DNA from 4 places in the Polaromonas sp. P4_F4 genome. Region 2 is predicted to be linked to each of the others. Evidence: predicted binding sites of a transcription regulator. Region 2 holds the regulator's gene; each other region holds the start of a gene.
The links. The regulator sigma-54, encoded in region 2, starts transcription at its own class of promoters, with help from an activator protein. The targets are predictions, from matches to a motif close to TGGCANGNAANCTGCTTT.
Positions count from the first base shown of each region.

Region 1 (4,786 bases), on a different contig from region 2:
ACGCTTGCGCGATAGCGGCAGAACCCCCAACAGAACCCCGGCACAGGCCAGACTGAACAGCCACGGAACCACTGAAGGACTGGGACCACCTTGCGGCGGCAATAGCCAAGGCACAGTCAGCGCCAGCCCCGCGACCAGCGCGAGAATAGAGTTCAGGGGCACACGCCAGCCCGTCAAGGCAGTTTCAGGTCGCGCAATAGGGGATATTTCTCTTGAGCCAGGGTGGTCCAATTCGCCTTGATCTCCGTGTAGGTTTTTTCGCCATGCATGGCCCGCATAACGCGGAGTTGTCGCAAGGCTTCATCGGGGTTTCCGTTCAGCGCCAACGATAGAGCGTAACGGTTCTGCGTGGCTGTCCAGGGGTAGCGAAGCGCAACTTTTTTGGCGAGTTCCAGCTCCTCGGCCTTCATGCCCGGCTTGGGCGAAATACGGGCGCCCTCCAGCAAAGCTCCCAATTGCGTCAATAGAACAACGTCCGGTCTTTGATAGTCGCCGGGGGTCTGTCCCAAGCGCAGGGCCTCAAAACGCGCGACCCTGAAATCCTCTTCAACGTCAACATACTCAATCAATGACCAGACCGCCACCAAGCTCACCCCAAGCAAAAGCGCCGCGGCAGAACGCACCCCGACGCGCAGCACAGGCTTGGCGGCTGCCATGCGCTCCAGCGCGCCCAACGAAAACATGACCGGAACCAGAAAGTAGGCATAAGCAAACGGAAATTCCAGCATCGAATGCACCGCTACTGGCACGACCACCGCCAGACAATACCAGGGCAGCAACTGATTGGCCAGCCTGACACGCCGCCACAGCCACACGCCCGTGACCAGTACCAGCACTGCGGTGAGCGGCACGCCCACCCCTACCGCCAGATCAAGCAGAATATTGTGGCTGTATGAAAAGGGTTCGCTCACGGCATAGGCATGCGCCACAGCGTTGTGCGCTTCGGAAACCTCGCGGATGCCCCAGCCCCACCATGGCCGCTGCGCCACCGCCTCTACCAGCTGCGGCCACACCAGCAGGCGTGACCCGGCGGCGGTGTTGACTTCCACGCCAAAGCCCGAGTTGAGCTGAACGAAAGCAAAAATCGACGGCCACACCCAGTAGAGCACCAGGAATCCGACAACCGACAGCGCGACGGCCCACGGGGACACATGGAAACCCACACGCTGATTTTTGAGAAACCACCAGCCCGACAGCACCAAAAAGCTCACTACGCCGGTCCGGGACTCGGTGGCAGCCAGGGCTGTGCACAACACCAGAAAAACCAAGACTGAGGGCAAAGCCTTGAGCTTGCCCGATTCATACAGGAACAACAGGCTAGCCATGCCCATCAATAACAGGGTTGCCAAATGATTGGGTTGCCCCAAATTTCCGCCGGGACGACGGAGTTGAGGCATCCGGTTAATCCACGTGGCGTGCTCCCACAGATCAAAGACCTGAACAAATGCCACCACGGCCGAAACAAAAGCCCCAAAGGTCAATGTAACAGCCAGAAACGTCAGCGCCAGGTTTTGACGGCTTCCATCATGCGCCCCAGCTCGCAGGGACGGAGCTTGCGAGTTAGAGGCAAATCCCAGCGTGAGGCAGAGGATGCACAAAGCCACATAGAGCTCAAAAACGGAAACGTCACCCCAAAAAGTGATCTGGCCCCCAGCACCTTGAATGACCGCAATAAATGCCAAGGCAATCAAGGGAAAGACGGCGGCGGGGAAGGGTAAAAGGTATGAACGATCCTTCTTCACCTCAGTCAACAGGCCATACCAAGCCAGCAGCAATGCGGAAAAAAAATACAGTATTTCACTATGCCAGCTTACCCAAGGTGGAAAGTGCAAGGGCATTAACCAACCGAGCAACAGAAGACTTGCTGACAAATATTTCATATGATCAAAAAAAGAAAAACGCCCCGAAGGGCGTTTTTAAACCTGAATCAATTGCTGCAAGTGAACTAAGCAGCAGTCGGCAGATTAGTTAGACGCGAAGGTGCCGCCACCTTCAGTGACCGTAGCAGCAGTAGCGTCGCGGCAAGAGCCGGGCAAAAATTTAGGATTAACAGTACCGGGACCACACAACCAAGCGCTAATGGTTTGGCTAGCAGTCACAGGTACCGGGGTCAAGTAAACCGTACCGTTTGCATCGGTGGCAATATTGGCCGCAGTCACCCTGATTGCGCCATATTGATTAGTCTCAATCAATGAAACATATTTAGAAGTGGCTACCGAGGACTCACAGCCCCATTTGCCACCCACAGGCAGCGAAGCAGCATTGGTGGATTGATAAGTTTCCGTGACACTCGTGCGGCAGGAAGAAGCCGCCAAAATCACCTCAGACATCTTGGCGCGCTTGGTGTAGTCCTGGTAAGCAGGCAAAGCCACGGCAGCCAGAATACCGATAATCGCCACAACGATCATCAACTCGATCAGGGTGAAACCCTGTTGGATAGTACGCTTCATTGAAAACTCCTTGGTTGAAAAAGCAATGGAATAGAGCAGGTTTCGGGCCAGCTCGCCAAAGCCTCCAATTCGAGAACTTTTAGCTGCGTTTACGCTACGCCTATCCCGTTATTTGCTCATTTTTTGGCAGGCAGCACCACCCCAAGCGACATTTTTGTCACTTGATACAGACTAATCGCACCTGCTTGAGGTCCGTCACGCCCATCAGTACTTTTTCCATGGCGTCCATTTTCAGTGTGCGCATGCCGCTGCTGACGGCTGAAGAAAACAGCTCGGCCACCCGGGCCCGCTCCTGGATGAGTTTTTTGGCCACGTCGCCAGCAATCATCAATTCGCGCAAACCAATGCGGCCCTTGTAGCCCGTCTTGCCGCATTTGTCGCACCCTGGCCGCCCGGTATATCTGGAGTTTCCCCTCGTGTCCTTAGTGCGCGGTCCAGTCCTCGAACAGCTTTGGCGACTCACCGCCGGGATCCGCCCTTCATGCTTCGGCGGGGCGCAGCTCTTCGGCGTACTCCCTGATGAAATCCCCGATTTCCCGGGAGTCGAGGTGATAGGGCTGCTTGCAGTCACGCAGCTTTTTGGCCAGCCGCTGGGCCAGAATGCCCAGCAGGGCACCCGCAAAGTTGAAAGGGGCCACTCCCATGTCCAGTAGCCGGGTGATGGACTCGGGGGCTGATGGGCAGGCCATATATGGCGTTTGGCCATAGCAGGTGCCTGCCGGACCAGGCCTCATTCCGCGCCTGCACAAGGCACTGCTGCAACTCGTCCTGTGACGGCAGTCCTTCGGTCACCAGACCGTCGTATTTGGTCACCTTGCGCCGCGGGCCCTCTTCTTTCTGCATGCGCTGGCGAATCACTGCGGCTGTTGATCACCTGAAGAACACCATACAGGGTGTCACCGTCCATCACAGGCGCAACCAGCATTAAAATAATGGCGGTGCGATCTTCATCAACCGCATACCGGGTCAGCCGCTCGGCATCGAACAGCTTGCAGATGTCCTAGCTGGCCTCCAGCATGATCTGGTCAATATTTTCCGTTTCGTGAATTCGGTTCGTCACCAGTTGCAATTGCCGAAAGTACAGCAATTCAAGGCTGAGCCCACGACGCTTCTGTTCTGGGGAGGGAGCTTCTGTAAATCAAGGAATGCCTTTTTGGGGATACCCTTGCACGAGGACTGTCACAGTTCAAACTCCTGACCCGCCCGCAGCCACCGGATGTCGTGCAAAACATGGTGCGCCAGGTTGCGTGTCTGGTCAAAGCGCTGTATCTCGGCCATGATGAGTTCTGTCTCGGCCGGCTTGGTGTGGGTGATGTAGATGGGGTATTTTTTGCCGCTCGCAATGCAGTCGAGTTCGCCGGCAAGCACATGGGGCGCCAGATGCAGGCTGCGTTTGGCCAGGTCACGCTCGCGATTGCTGAAGGCGGTCTCGATGACCAGCATCGCGACATCTAGCTGATTAATACGGGCCCACAACGCGGGATTGCGCTCGGTGTCGCCGGTAAATACCCAACAGCCCTTGCCGGCGCTCACCGCATACCCGACGGCCGGCACCGTGTGCACAGCGGGCAGCACTTCAATATGCTTGCCGGCCAACTCCAGGGTTTGACCGAGCTCCAGCGGATGAAAGCTGATGAAAGGCGTTGCCGGGTCTGGAATTCTTGAGAAGTCAGGCCAGATCGTGTTGTTGAAAATGTGGGCCTTCAGCGCGTCAATCGTGCCTTGCAAGGCGTGAATCTGTATCGGCGTGGTTTTCTGGCCGGCAATTGCATCCACCATCAGCGGCAGCGCGGCCACATGGTCGAGATGCGAATGTGTCAGAAGGACATGGTCAATGCCGCGCATTTCATCGAGGGTGAGATCCCCGACACCCGTGCCGGCATCGACCAGCAAATCATGGTCCAGCAAAAAAGACGTGGTGCGGCAGTCCCTGGCGATGGCTCCCGAACAGCCCAATACACGTACTTTCATGAGGTTTCCACCCTGCCTTGAGGTTACATGGTTTCGAAACTGGCTGCGTCATCCCGCTTTGGGCCAAAAGACAGCCAGCCCATGGAGACTACACGCTTCACATGGGTGCGGTAAAGGAACTTTTTGGCGGATTGTCAATATTGTCACGCCCGCGCAATGCAGACGACGGCAGGGCTGGCCGCTGATCGGCGGCAGGGCAGACATCCGCGGTATCCGCACGTCGCAAATGCCAGTCCCATGCCCGGGCACGCGTTTCATCGAAATTTTGGGATGGAGACGCCCATGGTCCCGATCTCCCGCTGGCGGCGGGCAAGGACATCGGTCAGTGCTGCACGAACTGCATCTGCGTCCCGGCCAGCTCCAGC
Region 1 covers NZ_JBFUJO010000002.1:306,681-311,466, reverse strand. The annotation lists gene AC1DUR_RS04025 (PglL family O-oligosaccharyltransferase) at 1-162, opposite strand, end outside; gene AC1DUR_RS04020 (PglL family O-oligosaccharyltransferase) at 174-1,880, opposite strand; gene AC1DUR_RS04015 (pilin) at 1,965-2,450, opposite strand; gene AC1DUR_RS04010 (ATPase, T2SS/T4P/T4SS family) at 2,608-2,913, opposite strand; gene AC1DUR_RS04005 (hypothetical protein) at 2,930-3,088, opposite strand; gene AC1DUR_RS04000 (MBL fold metallo-hydrolase) at 3,630-4,421, opposite strand; gene AC1DUR_RS03995 (FHA domain-containing protein) at 4,744-4,786, opposite strand, start outside.
Region 1: the regulator sigma-54 is predicted to act here: its motif matches at 2,483-2,500, upstream of AC1DUR_RS04015 (pilin).

Region 2 (4,786 bases):
CCATATCGAGCGCCAGGCGCTGAACACGGCGGATCAGGTGGCGGCCTGGGCGGAGAAGCAGGGCCTGAGCAAGGCCAAGTTTGTCGAGCTGTACAACTCGTTTTCCGTCAGCACCAAGGCGCGCAAGGCCACCCAGTTGCAGGACACCTACGCGGTCGACGGCGTGCCGGCCCTGGGCGTCGGCGGGCGTTACTACACGTCTGGCCAGCTGGCCCAGACCATGGACAGGGCCCTGCAGGTCACCGATTACCTGATCGCGCAATCGCGCAAGGCCAAATAAGCGCACGGCAAGTCGAACGTCATATGCCAACGCCCGGCGTTGGCCCGAAAACCTGCCCACCCGTGGCGGGTTTTTTTATGGGCCCAATTCGCCCTCGCCGCCATTCCCGTAGCTGGCATGGCTACAATCACTCCAAACCAGCAGCAAGATTCGTGCCTTTATGAAACACCCCTTTTTTCCCTTGATCGTGCTGGCCGCACTGGCGGCCGGAGCGGTGTTTCCCGCCGCGGCCGAGCGGGCTGACCGCGACAAGCCGATGAATGCGGAGGCCGATGCCCTGCGTTACGACGACCTGAAACAAACCAGCGTGTTCACCGGCAATGTGGTGATCACCAAGGGCACCACCATTGTTCGGGGCGAGCGTGTGGATGTCAGCCAGGATCCCCAGGGCTACCAGCAGGCCGTTGCCGTGGCGGCCCCGGGCAAGCTGGCCTTTTACCGGAAAAAGCGCGACGGCGTGGACGAGTACATCGAAGGGGAAGGCGAGCGGATCGAATACGACAGCCGTGCCGATACCGTCAAATTCATCAAGCAGGCCGTGGTGCGGCGCTACAACGGCGCGACCCTGGTCGACGAAACGACCGGCTCCCTGATTGTTTATGACAACAACACCGATGTGTTCACTGTGGATGGGGGCGCGCAAAACCGCACGGCCACCAATCCCACGGGGCGGATTCGCGCCATGCTGTCGCCGCGCGGCGCCGCATCGGCTCCGCAGCCGCCGGCCGGACCCGCGCTCCGTTTGCGTCCCGGCACCACGCTGGGGCCATGACGGAAACCCGAAAAATGGACAGAACGGACAATCAAGCCGCGGATGCGGTGACTGACACATCGTCGGTCAATACCCCGGCAGTCAACAGCCCGGCGGCCAGTACCGCACCGCCCAGCCGCTTGGTGGCCCAGGGGCTGCAGAAATCCTATGGCAGCCGCAAGGTGGTGCAGGATGTCTCGCTGTCCGTGCAAAAAGGCGAGGTGGTGGGCCTGCTGGGCCCCAATGGCGCGGGAAAAACCACGTCGTTCTACATGATCGTGGGGCTGGTGCGTGCCGACGCGGGTGAGATCTCCATTGACGGCCAGTCGGTCGAGCACATGCCGATTCACCTGCGCGCCCGCCTTGGGCTGAGTTACCTGCCGCAGGAAGCGTCGATTTTTCGCAAGCTCACCGTCGAAGAAAATGTGCGCGCCGTGCTGGAGCTGCAGCTGGACGCCAGCGGCAAGCCGCTGGGCCGCGCAGACCTTGAAAAGCGGCTCGATGCGCTGCTGCAGGACTTGCGGGTCGATCATCTGCGCGACTCGCCGGCGCCGGCGCTGTCAGGGGGCGAGCGCCGCCGCGTCGAGATTGCGCGTGCCCTGGCGACGCAGCCGCGGTTCATCCTGCTCGACGAGCCTTTTGCCGGCATTGACCCGATCGCCGTGATCGAAATCCAGCGCATCATCGGTTTCCTGAAGTCGCGCGGCATTGGCGTGCTGATCACCGACCACAATGTCCGCGAAACGCTGGGCATTTGCGACCATGCCTACATCATCAGTGACGGCCATGTGCTGGCGACCGGCACCCCTTCCGAGATTGTGAACAATGCCGATGTACGCCGCGTTTACCTCGGTGAACACTTCAGAATGTGATGGCTCCCCCCCGTTGTCGCTCACTGCGTGTAGCTCCCTCCCCCCTGCAGGGGGCGGCGCCTGCGCCCCGGCAAAGCCGGTTGCGCGGCCCCCGCTTGGTTAATACATCCCAACTCGCTTTGTCGTGCGCTTAGGGATGTCATGAAACAAGGCCTGTCCCTCCGCGTTTCGCAGCATTTGGCTCTCACGCCCCAGCTGCAGCAGTCGATTCGCCTGTTGCAGCTGTCCACCCTTGAGCTGAGTCAGGAAGTCGAGCAGATGCTCGATGAAAATCCGTTCCTGGAAGTGTCGGAAGAAGCCGCGCCACGCGAGGAATTTGGCCTGGAGAATGCCGACACGCCGGTCAGCCAGGACAGCCGGGAGTTTGAGTTTGCTGGTGATTCAGTAGCAGGAAGCCCTGATGAACCAAGGGTTGCAAGCCAAAACGATGTAGATACAGGGCCCGAGATCAGCTCCGAGGCCAAGCTGGAAGAAAGCTGGGAAGGCGACGGCACGGTGGAGTCGGCGCCGGACGACAGCGAATGGGGCGGCGACGCGCCGGCCCGCAAAAACAATGTGGACGACAGCGAGGCCGAGGCTTCCGACCTGGCCCGCAGCCATGAGTCGCTGCAGGACCATTTGCACCGCCAGTCGCTCGGCCTGCGCCTGTCGGAGGAAGACCAGGCGGCGCTGCATTTCCTGATCGAGTCGCTCAATGACGACGGCTACCTCGAAGACAGTCTCGCGTCACTGGCCGCCGGCCTGGCGGGCGACGACCTTGAGCAGGCGGAAGAGCTGGAACAGCACTTTGCCATGGCCCTGAAGCTGCTGCAGCACATGGAGCCCGCTGGCGTCGGCGCCCGCAACCTGGCCGAGTGTCTCGGCCTGCAGCTGCTCGACTGCAAGGACTGCGACGAGACCCGCGCAGCGATCGCCATGTGCAAGCAGCCCATGGAACTGCTGGCCAAGCGGGATATGAAGCGCCTGTCCTACCTGTGCGGGTTTCCGGAGAGCGTGATCAGGGGCGCCATCGCCGTGATCGGCCGGCTGGATCCCAAGCCCGGACGGCGGTTTGTCAACGTCGAGCGCAACCTCATCGTGCCCGACGTGATCGTCATCAAATCGGGCCGCGGCTTCAAGGTCTCCCTCAACAGCGAGGTCATGCCTCGTCTGCGCGTGCACGACATCTATGCCAATGCGCTGAAGCAGCACAAGGGCCAGAACGGGCAGGCCTTGCAGCAGCGCTTGCAGGAAGCGCGCTGGTTCATCAAAAACATCCAGCAGCGCTTTGACACCATCCTGCGCGTGAGCAGTGCGATTGTGGAGCGGCAAAAGAATTTCTTCACCCACGGCGAGCTGGCCATGCGTCCGCTGGTGCTGCGCGAAATTGCCGACGAACTGGGCCTGCACGAGTCCACCATCTCGCGTGTCACCACGGCCAAGTACATGAGCACGCCGTTCGGCACCTTCGAGCTCAAGTACTTTTTCGGCTCCGCGCTGGGCACCGAGACCGGCGGCAACGCGTCGAGCACGGCGGTGCGCGCCCTCATCAAGCAGTTTGTCTCGTCCGAGAGCCTGAAAAAGCCGCTCAGCGACAACCAGATTTCCGAAATGCTCAAGGAGCAGGGCATTGAATGCGCGCGCCGCACCGTGGCCAAGTACCGCGAGGCTTTGCGCATCGCGCCTGCCAACCTGCGAAAGTCGCTTTGAATGTAGCCCCCACGGTCGCCCACTGCGTGTGGCTCCCTGCCCCCCGGGGGGGCCGCTGCGCCTGCGGTCTGGCAAAGCCAGCCGCGGCCCCTGCTTGAAAAGAAGCCCGTCACCCAGCCAGCCGCAAACCTTCATTCATGAACCAACTTCAACTCTTTTTACCCTGCGCCGCCGGCGTCGAGGCCTTGCTGGCCAGCGAGGTCAAACGCATCACCGGCATCGAAGGCAAGGCCTGGCGCGCCGGCGTGCAGCTGCAGGGCTCCTGGCGCGACGCGCTGCAGCTCAACCTGCACAGCCGCCTGGCTCAGCGGGTGCTGATCGAGCTGCAGCACAACCAGTACCGCAGCGAGCAGGACCTCTACAACGCGGCAGCCAGCGTCGCATGGGAAATCTGGTTCACGCCGAAGCAGACCTTCAAGGTCGAGATCACTGCGCAGCACAGCCCGCTGACCAGCCTGAACTTTGCGGCACTCAAGGTCAAGGACGCCATTGCCGACCGCTTCCGCGCCAAGTACGAGGTGCGCCCCGATGTGGACACGCGCTGGCCCGACGTGCGCGTGTATGTGCACCTGACGACAGACACGGCGACCATCTACATCGACACCTCGGGCGAGCCGCTCTTCAAGCGCGGCTGGCGCGAAGACAAGGGAGACGCCCCCCTGAAGGAAACACTGGCCGCCGCCATGATTGCCGCCAGCGGCTGGGACCAGCAGTGCAAAGAGGGTGTGCCGCTGTACGACCCGTGCTGCGGCTCCGGCACCATCGTGATCGAGGCGGCGCAGATTGCCTGCAACATCGCGCCCGGCATCAACCGCCGCTTTGCCTTTCAGAAATATTTGCCCTTCCAGGCTCACGTGTGGGAGGGACTGCTCGACCAGGCCGAGGCGGCCATCACGGAGCCGACGGCACCGGTGTTTGGCAGCGATGTGTCGTTCCGCATGGTGGATTTTGCCGAGCGTAATGCCGAGCGCGCGGGCGTGGCCAACGCCGTGCAGCTGCGCGGCGGCGACGCGCTGCAGCGCATGCCGCCCGCGCCGTCGGGCGTGATGCTGGTGAACCCCCCCTATGGCGAGCGCATTGACGTGGCCGGCGTGGCCGGCATCACCGGCGTGCAGGGGCGCGACCAGCGGCGCCAGCAGGGCCATGGCGTGAGCGGCTCCTGGGACGGCACCCAGGCCATCGACGAGTTTGGCC
Region 2 covers NZ_JBFUJO010000008.1:42,819-47,604, reverse strand. The annotation lists gene AC1DUR_RS10705 (thiol:disulfide interchange protein DsbA/DsbL) at 1-280, shown strand, start outside; gene lptA (lipopolysaccharide transport periplasmic protein LptA) at 441-1,052, shown strand; gene lptB (LPS export ABC transporter ATP-binding protein) at 1,067-1,903, shown strand; gene AC1DUR_RS10690 (RNA polymerase factor sigma-54) at 2,045-3,592, shown strand; gene AC1DUR_RS10685 (THUMP domain-containing class I SAM-dependent RNA methyltransferase) at 3,730-4,786, shown strand, end outside.

Region 3 (4,786 bases), on a different contig from region 2:
GCCATACCGACGTGGACACCGGCGCCTTCAGGCTTTTCGGGTCTGCCCGCACTCTCTACAACTTCCATGTTGACAACGCAGGAGCCTACTGACATGAACGCACCCATTTCCGCCCAGACGCTGGCCGCGCCCGTCGCCGCACAGACTCCGCCGCGCTTTTCGGCAACCTTCGATCCGGCCACGCTGGCCGAGATTCGCCGTGCTGCAGCCACCGGCATCTATGACATTCGGGGCGGCGGCACTAAACGCAAGCTGCCGCACTTTGACGACCTGCTGTTCCTTGGTGCGTCGATCAGCCGCTATCCACTCGAAGGCTACCGCGAGAAGTGCGGCACCGACGTGGTCCTGGGCACGCGCTTTGCCAAGAAGCCCATCCACCTCAAGACGCCGGTCACCATCGCCGGCATGAGCTTCGGCGCGCTGTCGGCCCAGGCCAAGGAAGCCCTGGGCCGCGGCGCCAGCCTGGTCGGCACCAGCACCACAACCGGCGACGGCGGCATGACGCAGGAAGAGCGCGGTCAGTCCAAGACCCTGGTCTACCAGTACCTGCCGTCGCGCTACGGCATGAACCCCGACGACCTGCGCAAGGCCGACGCCATCGAGGTCGTGATCGGGCAGGGCGCCAAGCCGGGCGGCGGCGGCATGCTGCTGGGCCAGAAGATCAGCCCGCGCGTGGCCAAGATGCGCTGCCTGCCCGAGGGCATCGACCAGCGCTCGGCCTGCCGCCATCCGGACTGGACCGGCCCGGACGACCTGGAGATCAAGATCCTCGAGCTGCGCGAAATCACCGACTGGGAAAAACCCATCTACGTGAAGGTCGGCGCGACGCGCCCCTACTACGACGTGGCCCTGGCGGTGAAGGCCGGCGCCGACGTCGTGGTGCTCGACGGCATGCAGGGCGGCACGGCCGCGACGCAGGAGGTCTTCATCGAACACGTCGGCATTCCCATCCTGGCGGCCATCCGGCCGGCGGTGAAGGCGCTGCAGGACCTGGGCATGCACCGCAAGGTGCAGCTCATCGTCTCGGGCGGCATCCGCAACGGCGCCGACGTGGCCAAGGCTCTGGCGCTGGGCGCCGACGCGGTAGCCATCGGCACCGCCGCGCTGGTGGCCCTGGGCGACAACGACCCGCGCTGGCAGGACGAGTACGCCCGGCTGGGCACCGTGGCCGGCGCCTACGACGACTGGCATGAGGGCAAGGACCCGGCCGGTATTACCACGCAGGACCCGGGCCTGGCTTCGCGCCTGGACCCGGTGCAGGCGGGGCGCCGCCTGGCCAACTACCTGTCGGTGCTGACGATGGAAGCCCAGATCATTGCGCGGGCCTGCGGCAAGTCCCACCTGCACAATCTGGAGCCCGAAGACCTGTGCGCGCTGACCCTGGAGGCCTCTGCCATGACGCAGATTCCCATGGCTGGCACGAGCTGGTACCCGGGCGTTCAGGGCTTCTGAACGGTAGTGCGTCGGGTCATCTGGCGGTCGTTGAACATTGAGCTCAATGAACGAGCCGAAGCGCCGCATGGCGGCTTCGGTCCAGATGCGCCGACGGCTGTCCTGCACGTTCTCCTCGACCACGCCTTTTTTCCAGCCCGGGGCGACGTTGCAGAAGTCGGGGTCGAACAGGTAATGGCAGACCATAGCGCCAAAGCGAGCGTTGACGTTACGCGGCTTGCCGCGTCGCACCCTGGCCACGGCAGCATAGCTACAAACATGCGCAAGTTGAATGAGATGATCGAAAAGTTCCTGTCAGGAAAAACTGGCATGGACGTTGCTGAAGGTCCTGCGCACTTTTTCAACCCTTAAAGGACTTTTGCCATGAAAAGATTTCCTGCGGCGCTTGCCATATGCAGCGCCTTCGTTCTCAGCTCGGTCGCCTACGCGGCCGACGCTGCGCCACTGCCCAACAAGGGCGATACCAGTTGGATGATTGTTGCAACCTTGCTGGTCATCATGATGGCCGTGCCCGGCCTGCCCCTGTTTTATGGCGGCATGGTGCGCACGAAGAACATGCTTTCGGTAATGATGCAGGTCATGGTGACCTTCGCTCTGCTGGGCGTGTTGTGGTGCCTGTATGGTTACAGCCTGGCTTTTACCGAAGGCAACGCCTTCTTTGGGGGCTTCGACCGTGCGTTTCTCAAGGGTGTCACGCCCGACAGCGTGATCGCCACGTTCAGCAAGGGCGTGGTGATTCCGGAATTCATCTACATCGCCTTCCAGATGACGTTTGCGGCCATTACGCCCACCCTCATCATCGGATCGCTGGCCGAGCGCGTGAAGTTCTCGGCAGTGCTCGCCTTCATGGTGTTGTGGTTCACCTTCAGCTACCTGCCTATTGCCCACATGGTGTGGTACTGGGCCGGCCCTGACGCTTACACCAGCGCCGAAGTGGCCGACAAAGTCGGCGCCACAGCAGGCTTCCTGTTCCAGAAAGGTGCCATCGACTTCGCGGGCGGCACGGTTGTGCACATCAACGCGGCAATGGCTGGCATCGTGGGCGCTTTCCTGATTGGCAAGCGCGTCGGTTTCAACAAGGAACCCATGACACCGCACAGCCTGACGATGACAATGATCGGCGCCTCACTGCTGTGGGTGGGCTGGTTCGGCTTTAACGTCGGCTCCAATCTGGAGGCGAGCGGCACGGCGACCCTGGCATTCGTCAACACGTTCCTGGCCACCTGCGCGGCCACCGTATCGTGGGTCTTTGCGGAATGGATCCGCAAGGGCAAACCCTCCATGCTGGGTGCGGCATCTGGTGCGATTGCCGGCCTGGTGGCCATTACGCCCGCCTGCGGCTATGTTGGCGCCATGGGCGGCCTGGTGATCGGCTTGCTGGCCGGTTTGGCCTGCTTCTGGGGCGTTACGGGGCTCAAGCGCATGCTGGGCGCGGATGACAGCCTGGATGTGTTCGGCGTGCACGGCGTGGGCGGCATTCTGGGCGCCTTGCTCACCGGCGTATTCGTGTCGCCCAAGCTGGGCGGTACCGGCGTCTACGACTACGTGGCCAACAAGGTCGCCGACTTCGACATGACGACCCAGCTCATCAGCCAATTGTGGGGCGTGGGTGTGTCGATCGTCTGGTCGGGCGTGGTGTCGTTCATCGCCTTCAAGCTGGTCGATATGACCATCGGCTTGCGCGTCACGGAAGACGAAGAGCGCGAAGGCTTGGATATCGCCTCGCACGGCGAAAAGGCCTACGACCACTGAGCCGGAATTCGCAGATTCTGTGGCCAAGGCCCTGGCGCTGGGCGCCGACGCGGTAGCCAGGATGGCCGTCAAGGCATGGATCGTGCTTAAGTATTATGGTATTCCATAATATTAGAAGACGGTAAGGGTGGTTAAATCCACGCCACAGGGCTTCTGAAAGCCACATCCGCTGGCCACAGGCAGTCGCTGGCTCGGGGAGCCGCGGAGGGCCGGCCTGCATCGCCAGGCACTGTGTGTGTTTGCCGTGAGCGGCCCGAGAGCCGCAACGGTCGATGCGCAAGGGATTCATCGTTTTTGACATTTACTTTTTGTTGTCGCCATGAAAACTCTGTCTCTTCCTTCCTCCGCCACCTTCGGCCGCCTGGCCGCGCTGGCGGCCAGTGCCTTCGCGTTCTGCCTCGCGCCTACCTTCTCTGCGCAGGCGGCCTGGCCGGAGCGCAGCATCACGCTGCTGGTGCCTTTCGCGCCGGGTGGCAGTTCGGACAACGTGGCGCGTACGATCGCGCCCTTGCTGAGCGAAAAGCTCGGCAAGCCGGTCGTGATCGAAAACGTGGCCGGTGCGGGCGGCATGCTCGGCACCCAGCGTGCCGTGCGTGCAACACCTGACGGCTACACCATCTTCCTGGGCTCTGGCTCCGAAATCCTCATCAACAAACTGATCAATCCCAAGGTGGGTTATGACGGCATGAAGGACCTGTCGCCCGTGGTGTTTGTCGCCACCGGCCCGATGGTGCTGGTGGGCAGCCCCAGCCTGCCGGCCAATTCGGTCGCTGAAGTCCTCGCGCTGGCCAGGGCCAAGCCGGGGGCGCTGAGCTATGCCTCCGCAGGCAACGGCACGCCGATGAACGTGGCCGGCGAGTTGCTGAAGATGCGTGCCGGCATCTTCATGACACACATCCCCTACCGGGGCGCGTCGCCGGCCCTGGTCGACGTCATGGGCGGGCAGATCGAGCTGGGGGTCTCCACCCTCAGCGCCGCACAGCCCTTCATCAAGTCGGGCAAGCTCAAGGCTTTTGCCGTCACCGCGACCAAGCCCAGTGAACTGGCGCCGGAGATTCCCGCCCTGGGGCAAATCAAGGGTCTGGAGGGTTTTGACCTCGGCGTGTGGTTTGGTCTCTTTCTGCCCAACAAGACGCCGCCGGACATCCTGCAGAAAATCCAGCAGGCAGCGCAGCAGGTGTTGACGGATGCGCAGGTCCAGAAGCGGCTGACGGAGCAGGGCATTGTGGCCTCTGGTGCCTCTGCCGAGGCGCTGGGCAAGTTCATGGCCTCGGAAGTCGAGAAGTACCGCTCGGTGGTGAAGGCGGCCAACATCCGCGCCGACTGACGCTCACGCAGATCTGTGCCCTGGCTCAAGAACTTCACGATGCGCCGTTGAAAAGGCGGCCTGGGTGAAGGAGGGGGCCTCAGCCCCTGCCTGAAAAACACGCATCGCATTCCACCAAACGAGACGCCAGGGACAAGGCAAATGGCTGGATAATCTTGTTAGGTATTATGGTATACCATAATACCGAAAACGGTAAAACATGATCCAATCAACGCAAAAGGAACTTCTATGAGCGCTCTCCAACTCCGAAAAATC
Region 3 covers NZ_JBFUJO010000006.1:200,037-204,822, reverse strand. The annotation lists gene AC1DUR_RS09270 (protein glxC) at 1-92, shown strand, start outside; gene AC1DUR_RS09265 (FMN-binding glutamate synthase family protein) at 94-1,452, shown strand; partial or broken gene AC1DUR_RS09260 (IS21 family transposase) at 1,489-1,695, opposite strand; gene AC1DUR_RS09255 (ammonium transporter) at 1,816-3,204, shown strand; gene AC1DUR_RS09250 (Bug family tripartite tricarboxylate transporter substrate binding protein) at 3,524-4,531, shown strand; gene AC1DUR_RS09245 (amino acid synthesis family protein) at 4,760-4,786, shown strand, end outside.
Region 3: the regulator sigma-54 is predicted to act here: its motif matches at 1,758-1,775, upstream of AC1DUR_RS09255 (ammonium transporter).

Region 4 (4,786 bases), on a different contig from region 2:
TGGCAGCCAGATACTCCATGGCCGCCGAGGTGCCGCTCTCGCGCAGGCGTACGCCTGCGAGTTTCAGACCCATCTCACAACCCGCGAGCGCGGCCAGCAGGGTGAGGTCATTGCATTCGCCGAGATGGCCGATGCGGAACATCCGGCCCTTGACCTTGCCGAGCCCAGCGCCCAGCGACATGTTGAAGTGCTGGTAAACGATTTGCCGGACCCGGTCGGCATCCACGCCCTCGGGCATCATCACGCCGGTCAGCACCGGGGAGTAGACCGCCGGGTCGGCGCACTGGATTTCCAGCCCCCAGGCCTCTACGGCATTGCGGCAGGCCTTGCCCAGGCGCTCGTGGCGGGCAAAAACCTGGGGCAGTCCCTCGGCCGAGATCATGTCCAGCGCCTCGCTCAGGGCATACAGCAGGTTGGTATTCGGTGTGTAGGGCCAGTAGCCCGTCTGATTCATTTCAACAATCTCGTCCCAGGCCCAGAATGCCTTGGGCAGCCTGGCGTCGCGGCTGGCGGCCAGCGCCTTGGGTGACAGCGCGTTAAAGCTGATGCCCGGCGGCAGCATCAGGCCTTTTTGCGAGCCGCTGATGGTGACGTCGACGCCCCATTCGTCATGTCGGTAGTCGGCTGAGGCCAGGCCTGAAATGGTGTCGACCAGCAGCAGGGCGGGATGCTTGGCCGCATCAATGGCGCGGCGCACGGCCGCGATGTTGGAGGTGACGCCGGTGGAGGTCTCGTTGTGGACCACGCACACAGCCTTGATTTGATGCTGCGCGTCGTTGCGGAGCCGCTGCTCGATCATGTCGGCCTGCACGCCGTTTCGCCAGCCCTCGGTGCCCGGCAGGCCGATGAATTCTGGCTTCAGGCCCAGCCGCAGCGCCATCTTGTTCCAGAGGCTGGCGAAGTGGCCGGTCTCGAACATGAGCACGGAGTCCCCCGGGCTCAGCGTGTTGACCAGTGCGGCCTCCCACGCGCCGGTGCCGGAGGCCGGGTAGATGACCACGGGATGACGCGTCTTGAAAACGTCCTTGATGCCGGATAGCACCTTGCGCCCGAGGGCGCCGAATTCAGGTCCGCGATGGTCGATGGTGGGGTAGCTCATGGCGCGCAGCAGGCGATCCGGCACGGGGCTGGGGCCTGGGATCTGCAGGAAATGGCGACCGGCGGGATGGAAATTCAGGTTCATCGGGTTCTCCTTCAATAAATTTGCATACAATTTATGGAGAATGTACGACCCTTCGTGCCCTATGTGAATGGGCTTATTGGCTTAAGTAGTCTGAACTTTTGTATGCATAATACAAAAATTGCAGAATAAAGCTTGTTGATGAAGCTGCGCCCGGCCGCTCAAAAGAATGCGAATGTGCTTGAAGGCAGAGGTCGCAGCAGGGCCGACCCTTGCCGGGCGGCTGGGATGGAGCGCCACGCGGGGCGGCGTGGGCGTTGGAGAGTGCTGGTTCAGCTGCCGAAAATCGCCTCGAGATCCGCTTCCCCGGCGGTGCTGTCGAGCTTGAGGCTGTGCTCGATGTGGTGAAGGTGATCCAGCATGAGTTTTTCGGCGCGTACCCGGTCGCGCTTGGCGATCGCGTCGACGATCACCGTGTGCTCGTCGGCACGGCAACTGCTGGCCGTGGGTGCGTCGTACAGGAAGATGATGAGGCAGGTCAACATGCATAGCTCGCGCATGCTGCGGGCCAGCGCCGAGTTGCCTGCCAGCTCCGCCGTCAGGGTATGGAATTCGCCGGACAACCTGATCACCGCGCGCTTGTCTTCGCGCCGGCGGGCATCGAGTTCCAGCTCCTGGTGTTGCCGCAGGCGGGCGACTTTCTCGGGGGTGAGGGTGTCGATCAGGCGCTTGAGCACGGCCGGCTCGATCAGCCGGCGCGCTTCGAACACGTCGCGCGCCTGCTCGATCGAGGGCTTGGCCAGGTAGGCCCCGCGCTGGGGATAGAGTTCCACGATCTGCTCATGCGCCAGGCGGGCCAGCACCTCGCGGATGCGCGCCCGGCTGGTGCCGAAGATGTCGGCCAACCTCTCCTCGCCCAGCTTGGTGCCGGGGTGCAGGCGGTGTTCCAGAATGGCGACATAGATCCTTTCATAGATCGCATCGATCGTGTTTTCCCGGTCGAGGCGGCTCGTGGACTGGCGCGTGCTGGTCATGTCGGTCTGATTGGTGGAGGAGGGTGACTGCATTCTATCGAGTGCATCCTCATCCTCACTCGAGGGTCTCACGAGCATTGGAAAAGCCTCCCCCAGCCGGTGATGTTGGCTGATGGCATGCCGGCAGCGCGCAGCATGCCCCACACGGTGGTGCTCACGGTGTCCAGCAGCGGGATGCCCAGCTCTTCTTCTACCTGCTGCGCCATCGGCGCGGCGCGCAGGTTGGTGCAGAAGGTGGTGATGGCCTGCGGGCCATCGGCCGCCACCTCGCGCATCAACGCCAGCAGCGTCGACGGCTCGACACCGGCGAAGTCATGGTTGACGCGGATCCCCAAGTGGCGTTCCGCCACCACCTCGATGCCGAGCGCGCGGTAATTGGCCATGATGCGCTGCTGCACATCCGCGGTGTAGGGCGTCACCAGCGCCAGCTTGCGCACACCCTGCAGCGCCAACAATTCATTGAGCGCCAATACGGCCGTGGTGGCCGGAATGCCGGTGCGCTCGCGGATGCGCTCACACAGGCGGTGGTCGGCCTCGAAGCCCAGCCAGCCCGAAGACGTGCCGCTCCAGCCAATCACATCGACCTTCGCGTCGGCCAGCAGCTCGGCCGCCGCCAGGATTTTGCTGTCGTCAAACTGCCCCAGCGCCTGCGCGTCCAGCGAGATTTCGGTCACCCTGAAGCGTGAGAAGTGTGCGCTAACACCTGGAATTTCTACCGCTATGGCACTGGTCAGAGGCTCCAGGGCGGTATTGGACGAGGGGGTCAATACGCCGAGGCGAACGGGCTGGGTCATGGGCTGGCTCCTGAAAGAGGTTGTGGCAAGGATAGGGCATGGAAGCCTCCTTGCTGGTGATTGTGAACTTTATCGCAAAACTGTTGACATTAGTGTTAACACTACTGTCTGCAATTTAATTATCGTCGATATTACGCACATGTGCCGAAAAGCTCCGAATGGGCTGGGCCCGGAATTTGCGATGACGACACTATTCTTGATCTGAAAATGACAATGCACCAAAACAAATTAATGCAAAACATGTCAACAATCATGTTTGCACTAAAGACGACACTTATTCACCGGCTTGGTGCGTATGGGGCGGGTGTATGAGCAGCGCACCGTTTGACCTGGTGATTCGAAACGCGCGTGTTGCGACGGCCAGCGACACCTTCCATGCCGACATCGGGGTGCTTGGCGGGCGGATAGCCCAATTGGGAACCGGCCTGGGCCGCGGCGAGAAGGAGATCGATGCGGCTGGCCGCGTAGTCACCCCCGGAGGCGTGGACGCGCATTGCCACCTCGACCAGCCGATGGCGCCGCCCCTACGCATGGCCGACAACTTTGACACTGGCACGCGTGCTGCGGCCTGCGGCGGGACCACCACCGTGATTCCGTTCGCGGCGCAGGAAAAAGGCCAATCGCTGCGTGCCGCGGTGGATGACTACCACCAGCGCGCCGACGGACGCGCGCATGTCGATTACGCCTTCCATCTGATCGTCAGCGACCCGACACCGGAAGTCCTGAACGTGGAACTGCCGGCGCTGATCGCCGAAGGCTACACCTCGTTCAAGATCTACATGACCTACGACGACCTGAAGCTTGACGATGGCCAGATTCTCGACGTGCTGGACGTGGCGCGCCAGCATGGCGCCATGGCCATGGTGCATGCCGAAAATGCCGACTGCATCGAATGGCTGACGAAGCGGCTCGAGGCCGCCGGGCGTACCGCGCCGCGCTTTCATGCCCATGCGCGGCCCATGCTCGTCGAGCGGGAAGCGACGCACCGGGCGATCGCGCTGTCGGAGCTGGTGGACGTGCCGATTTTGATCGTGCATGTGTCGGGCCGTGAAGCGGTTGAGCAGATCCGCTGGGCGCGTGCCCAGGGCCTCAAGGTGTTTGCCGAAACCTGCCCGCAGTACCTGTTCCTGACCGCCGAGGACCTGGGGATTGACGACAGCTACCGTGGCGCGCGCTGTGTCTGCAGCCCGCCGCCGCGCGACAAGGCCAACCAGGAGGTGATCTGGAATGGCCTCAATGACGGCCTGTTCACCCTGTTCTCGTCCGACCATGCGCCGTTCAACTACGAGGGCACCGAGGGCCGCAAGCCCGGCGGCGAGGAAGTCAGCTTCCGCCACATCCCGAACGGCCTGGCCGGTATAGAGACGCGCATGGCGCTGCTCTACTCCGAAGGCGTGCTCGGCGGGCGCATCACACTCGAAAAATTCGTTGAGCTGACCGCTACCAACCCGGCCAAGGCCTATGGCCTGCACCCCCGCAAAGGCACGATCGCCATCGGCGCCGATGCCGACCTGGTGATCTGGGACGAACGCGAGTTCGTGCTGCGCAACACGCAGCTGCACCACGCGGTGGATCACACACCCTACGAAGGCAGGACCCTGAAAGCCTGGCCCGGGCTCACGCTGTCGCGCGGCGAGGTGGTGTGGGACGGAAAAGACTTCCATGGCCGGGCCGGTCGCGGCCAGTTCCTGGCCTGTGGCGCACCCTCGCTGATGCCGTCGCGCCACCTCGGGAGGCCGGCATGAAGCTGCTGCTGATCAACCCCAATATCTCGGAGAGCGTGTCGGAGCTGATCCGCAGCGAAGCGCAACGCAGCGCTTCGGCAGGCACCGAGATCG
Region 4 covers NZ_JBFUJO010000004.1:171,581-176,366, forward strand. The annotation lists gene AC1DUR_RS06615 (pyridoxal-phosphate-dependent aminotransferase family protein) at 1-1,183, opposite strand, end outside; gene AC1DUR_RS06620 (GntR family transcriptional regulator) at 1,453-2,154, opposite strand; gene AC1DUR_RS06625 (maleate cis-trans isomerase family protein) at 2,223-2,948, opposite strand; gene hydA (dihydropyrimidinase) at 3,257-4,693, shown strand; gene AC1DUR_RS06635 (aspartate/glutamate racemase family protein) at 4,690-4,786, shown strand, end outside.
Region 4: the regulator sigma-54 is predicted to act here: its motif matches at 2,972-2,989, upstream of hydA (dihydropyrimidinase).